DNA from 2 places in the Paenalkalicoccus suaedae genome. Region 2 is predicted to be linked to the other one. Evidence: riboswitches for the same ligand, from Rfam matches in the RefSeq annotation. Region 2 holds a riboswitch; the other holds the start of a gene.

Region 1 (4,216 bases), 340 kb from region 2:
TACCACCTTTGTTGGTTTAAAACCCAGCTTAAAGGACAATTAACGCTTGCCGCACGATTATGATAAACTAGAGCAGGTTCGGTATGTGAGGCCTTATAGATCCTTGCAGCCTGTTGGGATCTACTCTCTTAAAGACAGTCATACCTACTATTCTCTACATAATAATATTACCTTATTATTTATACTTTTAGAGGTAATGTCAAGGAATAATTGCACAATTCTAAAAACAATTTAAAGAGGGGATTATGGATGCAAACGACTGTAAAAAAGCGTGATACACTTCTTCGAATGTTATTTATTTGTTTTGGAGCGCTCGTCTTATTTGGCCCATCGTTCCTGCTATTACTCACGCAGTGGATATGGTTTAGTCATGATTCTATTTGGTTTGTTGGCGCGCATTCCTCTTCATATATTTTACTTACAGCAGGATTTTTGTTCTTGCCAATTGGACTTTTAGCTTATTTTTATTTTAGAACGAAGGTAACGATACACATGCTAAGAGGGTACACCGTTTATTTAGTAGTGAGCTTGATTGGATTTATTTGCTTAAGCGCGGTCGCGCTTAATTCCTATTACTACATTACGGATCGTGGCATCACCTTTTCATCCATAAGCATGGTTGGAGAAAGGGAGATTCCTTGGAGTTCGATTGACACGCTTGAGGTGTGGATGACGGAAGAGACAGATGCGCAAGCAAATCACTACGTGTTAATGAGAGGGGAAGAGCAGGTATATCGATTTGAGGCGACGTCCTATACGAATCGCCATCGCGATCGAATGTTTAGAATGGTTACACTTACGCGCGGAGAAGTGAAATTTGTATACGAAGAAGAGGGAGAATAGCGCTCCCTCTTCTGTTTAGTTAATTAATGATTGAAGTGGTGCAGGGATTCGGCCACCGCGATTAATAAAGCGATCAGATCCGAATGGATTCATCGCAATAATCGGAGCACGACCTAGTAATCCGCCGAACTCGACCATGTCACCTTCTTGTTTACCTGGCACAGGAATAACGCGCACGGCCGTCGTCTTTTTATTGATCATTCCAATAGCCATTTCGTCCGCAATCATTCCAGAAATAGAAGCGGCAGAGGCGTCACCTGTGATCGCGATCATATCAAGACCAACAGAGCATACACACGTCATCGCTTCTAGTTTAGAAAGGGTAAGTGCGCCATCTTCGATTCCTTTAATCATACCGTTGTCTTCACTAACCGGAATAAATGCTCCGCTTAAGCCACCAACGTAAGAGCTCGCCATGGCGCCACCCTTTTTGACAGCATCATTCATTAAAGCAAGTGCTGCGATCGTACCGTGCGTACCGACACGCTCGAGTCCGATCTCCTCAAGAATTTCCGCCACGCTATCGTTCATCGCATTTGTCGGTGCTAATGAGAGATCCATGATACCAAATGGCACCTCTAAGCGTTCTGCTACCACTCGTCCGATTTGCTCTCCTGCGCGAGTGATTTTAAATGCTGTCTTTTTGATTACTTCTGAAACTTCGCCTAAGTCTGCATCAGGATAACGACGAAGCGCATGCAAGACAACGCCAGGACCAGAGACACCTACGTTTAACACAACTTCTCCTTCACCAGCACCGTGGAAGGCACCAGCCATAAAGGGATTATCTTCAACAGGGTTACAGAATACAACAAGCTTTGCATTCGCGATTCCGTTTTGATCTTTTGTCAGCTCCGCACCTTCTTTAATGATTTCCCCTAAACGTTTGACGCCGTTCATGTTGATTCCGGAACGAGTTGTCGCTACAGAGACAGATCCGCACACGCGGTTCGTATCACTTAGGGCTTCTGCTAATGCATCTAGTAAGACAGTGTCTCCTTTAGTTTCGCCTTTATGAATAAGCGCACTGAATCCACCGATAAAGTCTACTCCTAGCTCACTTGCAGCCTTATCTAGCGTTTTAGCAAGTAAAATAGCATCCTCTCTCGTAGCACTACCTAGTAGTTCAGCAGCTGGCGTGATGGAGATACGCTTGTTGACGATCGGAATACCATATTCGTCTGCGACTTGCTCCGCCGTTTTTGTAAGGTCTTTTGCATAGGACGTTATCTTTTTATACACAGCATCTCTCATATGCTCTTGATCATGTGAGATACAGTCTCGTAGGCTGATACCCATTGTTACCGTGCGAATATCCAGCTTCTCCATTTGAATCATGCGTATGGTTTCTTGAATTTCTTGAAATGCTAAGCTCATAGTATCCTCCTATTAAATGCGGTGCATAGAGCCGAATAGCTCTTCTCGTTGCATGTCAATTTTAAGCTTCATCTCTTCACTAATTGTATCTAGATTATCGTGGAGGCGGTGGAAATCCTCTACGTCCGAAATGTCGATAAGCATCATCATCGTAAAGAAGTCTTGTAAGATCGTTTGAGAGATATCAAGCACGTTTACATCATTCTCTGCAAGCATCGTTGTTACTTTCGCTATAATACCAACCTGGTCTTTCCCTACTACTGAAATTACTGCACGTTTTTGTTCCATTTTGCTGTCACTACCTTCTCGTTTTAATATGAAGTCTTCTTGATGCACAAAAAAAGAGACAAGGGTTGTCCCTAATCTCAACAGAAAAAAACCGGCTCCATGCCGATCGTTTCTGTCCTTGTGCCTGAGATTATGAACCCTTCGGCGTCGCTTAGATGCGAACTCTCCAGAATTTGCTCCCGCAGTAGTGACCCACTGCGCTCATCGCTCGTATTAATTTAACTAAACGTATCAGTTTTCTAAATGCTAGTCAAGGGAATGAGAAATTAATATCACTGTAATAGCAACCATTATAAGACCGTGATATGATCAAGTTATTGTAACTGACAGAGGATGATCAAGGTGTATACAAAAATCATAAAGGTATTGATTGTAACAATACTTGTATTGGTGGGATTATTTATGTACGTCTATCTTTCCATGGATTCGTCTTCTGAAACGACGTGGGAAACGCATGAATCACTAGAGTCCGCTGGATTTAATCCGGCAGCATTAGAGCAGGCTCGTAACTACTATGAATCATTAAATTCGACGGCTGCTATGGTTATTTATGAAGGCAAAGTGTTGTTCTCATGGGGAGACGTCACGAAGAATACAAATGCCCATTCCGTTCGCAAAAGCTTTATTAGCGCCTTGATCGGCAACGAAATAGAGAGAGGGACGTTAAGTTTGGAGCAAACGCTCGAGGATCTTTCCGTCGAGGACGATACACCCCTTACTTCTTTAGAAAAGCGGGCTAATTTGAGCCACCTGATGACCTCAAGCTCTGGCGTGTACTTGCCAGCAGGAGAAGAGTCGTTTGGTATGAGACTCTCGAGACCTGCACGAGGAAGTAATTTCCCAGGACAGCACTACTATTATAATAATTGGGATTTTAATGTATTAGGCACGATTTATAATCAGCAAACCGAGAGAGATGTGTTTGAGGATTTTTACGAAAACATAGCCGTTCCTTTAGGAATGGAGGATTTTAGTTTATCCAATACGTATTATAAACATGAGGACCGTCGCTCTAGGCACCCTTCTTACTTATTCCGTATGTCGGCGAGGGATATGGCACGCTTCGGACAATTGTACCTTCAAGAAGGGGAGTGGGAAGGAGAACAGCTTGTTTCGAAAGAATGGATCAAAGAGAGCACCTCGGCTCAAAAAACCGTCCCCTCTAATTCCGTGTTTGACTACGGGTATTTATGGTGGGTCTCGACAACACCACCATATAGTGATTTAGGCTTATACTCGGCAGTAGGCAGGTATGGACAATCAATCGACATTGTTCCAGAGCTTGATTTAGTGTTTGTACACCGAGTTGACTCCACTACTTTGACACATCAATTCACGCGCTCCAGCGTAAACGAACTGCAGCGACTACAGCTGTTGCAGTTAATATTAGATGCCAGAAGATCCTAATAACAGGCAGGAACTGACCAGGAGAGAGGTTGGTTCCTGTTTTTTTGGTTGGGGAAGGGGCTTCGATGTTTTTTTGTCGGATACGCGATTAAGGTGGAAATTCACGCAATTCAGGAGGGTATTCGCGCAATCAGCACCGAAATATGCGCAGACAGAGACGAAATTCGCGCAATCAACAAAGTTTCACTATTAATACCAGTCAATACCCTCTATAAACCCCACAACAAAGCCCCCCGCACCAAGCGAGGGGCTCACATTTACCTTTTTACAACTATCAAACCGAACTCGCCGGAGGTTTATA
Region 2 (4,216 bases):
GATTTAACACTTCCTTAGCCTTCGCGTGATGGTCTACCTGCTGCATAGCTGCTAACAGCTCCTGAAGGTCTCCTGTATCTTCTAGCTTTTCTTCTTTTAGCGCTTTGACCATGGTTGTTAATGCGGCAAATTTACTTGAGCACCACTCCCGTCTCAGAGTTAAAGAGAGGAGTGAGTTAACAGCTTGTAAGTCATCAAGCTTTTCATAGACCTGTGTCTCTTCGGGCGAAAAGTCAATTAACGTTGTCGAGACAATTCGTTTCGGCCACTCTATAGAGGTATCCTTGCGCCTCGTTCGTATCATCACGCTTTTAACTAATGCTTTCATCTGGTCATCTGTTAACGATTTTTCGTGAGAAGCAGAGAGAAGACCTGGACGTAAGATAGATACTAAGTGGATTAATTCTTTTACTTTATTTTGCATAGGTGTTGCAGTTAACAATAAACAAAATTTCTTTTTTAGTTGCTGAACAAATTGATGATTTCTAGACTGATGATTTTTAAGCTTATGAGCCTCATCGATAATGATCATGTCATAATTAATGGCTAAGATAGCCTCTCTATTAGGCTCACGCTTTGCAAGCTCCATAGAGGAAATAATAATATCGTACGTCTCCCAATCTACGCCTTTTCTCTTCTCATAAGCCGGCAATAAAAACTTTGTGCGAAGCTCTTCTCCCCATTGAGAAACTAATGAGGCAGGGCAAAGTATCAGAACCTTTTTCACAATATTTCGGTGCATATACTCTTTTAAAATTAATCCTGCTTCAATCGTTTTACCAAGCCCAACCTCATCCGCTAACAAAGCGCTTCCGTTTAATTCAAAAAGGACACGCTTACAGGCGTCAAGTTGATAATCATGTAAGGTGACATTTGGCAAGTGTGATAAAGAGACGATTCCATCAAATGGGAGGTTATGTAGCGCCTCGTTGATATCGTAAGCTAACGTAAATTGATCCCACGTCGTTATAGGATGCTGGTCTGTCAGTTTTTCTGACAAAGAATCTTTAAGTAGTACATCAATCATGATAACGCCTCCACTAATCAGAAAATGCAAAAAAAACAGAATGTATCTTGCCTTGAAATTACGTTCAGTGATACGATGTATATAGTATGAACCAAACGAAAGAAATTTATGTAAATATTTGCGAATGACAATAGGGGGAGAGGGCGACTCATCGTAGTCGACGCCGAAGGAGCAAACGGAGACGTGAATCTCTCAGGCAAAAGAGACTTCTATTGGACGCAACTCTGGAGAGCATCTGGATACTTAGCAGAGCACCGATGGGGAAACCTTTATGAGGGAAACTCTCAGGTACAAAGACAGAGACACACTACTTTTTAGGGGTGTCTCTGTCTTTTTTTGTGCAAAAGATGCTTTTATCACGTGAAATTGGTTTTTATTTTATGGAGGTGCAAGAATGACGTTAAAGCGAACGCCACTTTATGATGAGTATAAACGTGTTGGTGCAAAAACAATCGATTTTGGTGGTTGGGATTTACCGGTTCAATTTTCTTCTATTAAAGAGGAACATGAAGCAGTTCGAACAAAGGCAGGCCTATTCGATGTTTCTCATATGGGAGAGGTTGAGGTGAAAGGGTCTGGGGCGATTACGTACTTGCAAAAAATGATGACAAATGATGTTAGTAAAATGAAGGATAATCAGTGCCAATATACAGCTATGTGCTATGAAGATGGTGGAACAGTGGATGATCTTGTGATCTATCGTCGCTCGGAAACGGACTTTTTATTAGTGGTGAATGCCTCTAATCAAGAGAAGGATGCGCAGTGGCTAATAGACCATGCAACGGAGGACGTAGAAGTAACAGATGTATCCGATAACTATGCGCAGTTAGCGCTACAAGGGCCCATGGCGGAAAAGGTTGCAAATCGTTTGACGGATGAGGAGTTATCAGATATTTCCTTTTTCCGATTTAAAGATCACGTGACCCTTGCTGGTAAAAAAGTACTTATCTCTAGAACAGGATATACAGGTGAAGATGGTTTTGAAATCTATTGTCACCCTCAGGATGCGACAGAGCTTTGGCAAGCGCTTCTAAAAGAAGGTGAAGCGGAGGGACTTGTTCCTTGTGGTTTAGGAGCACGTGACACGCTCCGATTTGAGGCAAAGCTTGCCTTATATGGTCAAGAGCTCTCTAAAGAAATTTCGCCACTTGAGGCTGGGATTGGATTTGTTGTAAAAACAGAAAAAGAGCCTGCTGCTATTGGGCAGAAGGCATTAAAGCAACAAAAGGAAGAGGGGCTTCAAAGAAAGCTTGTCGGAATCGAGATGATTGACAAAGGAATTCCAAGAACCGACTACGAGGTTTATCACAATGATAGACAAATTGGCTTTGTCACGTCAGGCACGCAGTCTCCTACTTTGCAAAAGAATATTGGGCTTGCATTAATTGAGACGGTGTTCACAGAGCTTGGAACGGAAGTAGACGTGCAGGTTCGTAAAAAGCGTTTGAAGGCAAAAGTTGTCGCTACACCATTTTATAAGCGTGAGAAGAACTAAAGAGGAGGATCATCATGAATCGCTATCGATATTTACCACTAACTGAGCAAGATGAGAAAGAGATGCTGCAAACTATCGGAGTATCAAATTTGGATGAATTATTTGAGGATATTCCAGACAGCATCAAATTTAAGGGTGATTTAAAGCTACAGGAAGCTTTGGACGAAACCGCACTTGTTAAAGAGATGAGCCGTCTAGCTCAAGCAAATACGCATGTCAAAGAGTTCCCCTCGTTTTTAGGGGCTGGTGTCTATGAGCATTATATTCCTTCTGTTGTCAATCATATGCTACTGCGCTCAGAGTTTTTTACAGCTTATACTCCTTACCAACCGGAGATTTCACAAGGAGAGCTACAGGGGATTTTTGAATTTCAGACGATGATTGCTGAATTGACGCAAATGGATTTAGCGAACTCCTCTATGTATGATGGTCCGACAGCTTTATCAGAGGCAGCAATGATGAGTGCTGCTGAAACGAAAAAGAAGACGATCCTTGTCTCAAAAACTGTTCATCCCGAAGCGCGTCAGGTGCTTAAAACGAATGCTTCTGGCCAGAGCTTAACGGTTATTGAGATTGACGAAAAGGACGGACAAACTTCCCTTGAGGACTTAAAGGCAAAATATAACGATGACACTGCTTGTGTAGTCGTTCAATATCCAAACTTCTTAGGAGAAGTTGAAGATTTAGCAGCGATTGAGAAAATTGCTCATTCTGAAAAGAAGAGCCTCCTCGTTGTTTCCTCCAATCCTCTAAGTCTTGGTGTTTTAAAGCCGCCAGGAGCATTTGGTGCAGATGTAGTTGTTGGGGATGCTCAGCCGTTCGGAATTCCGATGCAGTTAGGTGGACCGCACTGCGGCTATTTTGCTGTCACCAAAAAACTAATGCGGAAAGTACCAGGTCGACTAGTTGGCCAAACGACAGATGACCAGGGACAAAGAGGTTTTGTGTTAACTCTGCAGGCACGCGAGCAACACATTAGACGCGAAAAAGCGACTAGTAATATTTGTTCAAATCAGGCGCTTAACGCTCTTGGTGCTTCTATCGCTATGAGTGCAATTGGGAAACAAGGCTTAAAAGAAATGGCGATGCAAAACATTCAGAAGGCGAATTATGCCAAGCGTGCGCTTGAAGCGGCAGGTATACCTGTTGTGACAACGGGGGCATTCTTTAACGAGTTTGTCATTGACGTGAAGCGTTCTGTGAAAGAAGTGAATCAAGAGCTGTTTGAAAAAGGGATTATCGGAGGATTCGATCTAGCTCGTTTTTATCCAGAGAAGGAAGGTCACATGCTTTTAGCCGTGACAGAGCTTCGAACGAAAAAGGAAATTGATCAGCTAGTGGCATCACTTGGGGAGGTTGTGGCATGAAAAACCAAGCACTTATTTTTGAGTTGAGTAAGGAAGGACGTATCGGTCATAGTTTACCTGAAATGGACACGGAAGAAGTCTCGTTATCAGAACTTTTACCACAAGAGATGATACGTACAGATGATGCGGAGCTACCTGAAGTATCCGAGTTACAGCTAGTAAGACACTATACGGCACTATCTAAGCGTAACCACGGTGTTGATTCTGGTTTTTATCCACTAGGCTCGTGTACGATGAAGTACAATCCAAAAATTAATGAAGACATGGCTCGTTTGCCAGGGTTTGCTCATATTCACCCTTATCAAGATGAGTCACAGCTTCAAGGAG

The links. A riboswitch is a leader RNA that binds a small molecule or an ion and turns the genes downstream of it on or off. The one in region 2 is predicted to bind glycine.
Region 1: it holds a riboswitch for glycine, as region 2 does, so the genes downstream of both, FLK61_RS09850 (ACT domain-containing protein) here and gcvT (glycine cleavage system aminomethyltransferase GcvT) in region 2, are expected to answer to the same signal.

Annotation. Positions count from the first base shown of each region.
Region 1 covers NZ_CP041372.2:1,839,949-1,844,164, forward strand. The annotation lists gene FLK61_RS09840 (hypothetical protein) at 250-843, shown strand; gene FLK61_RS09845 (PFL family protein) at 859-2,220, opposite strand; gene FLK61_RS09850 (ACT domain-containing protein) at 2,233-2,508, opposite strand; glycine riboswitch at 2,611-2,688, opposite strand; gene FLK61_RS09855 (serine hydrolase domain-containing protein) at 2,911-3,915, shown strand; gene FLK61_RS09860 (acyltransferase family protein) at 4,190-4,216, opposite strand, start outside.
Region 2 covers NZ_CP041372.2:1,496,677-1,500,892, forward strand. The annotation lists gene FLK61_RS08120 (DEAD/DEAH box helicase) at 1-1,027, opposite strand, end outside; glycine riboswitch at 1,152-1,246, shown strand; glycine riboswitch at 1,250-1,329, shown strand; gene gcvT (glycine cleavage system aminomethyltransferase GcvT) at 1,422-2,522, shown strand; gene gcvPA (aminomethyl-transferring glycine dehydrogenase subunit GcvPA) at 2,537-3,889, shown strand; gene gcvPB (aminomethyl-transferring glycine dehydrogenase subunit GcvPB) at 3,886-4,216, shown strand, end outside.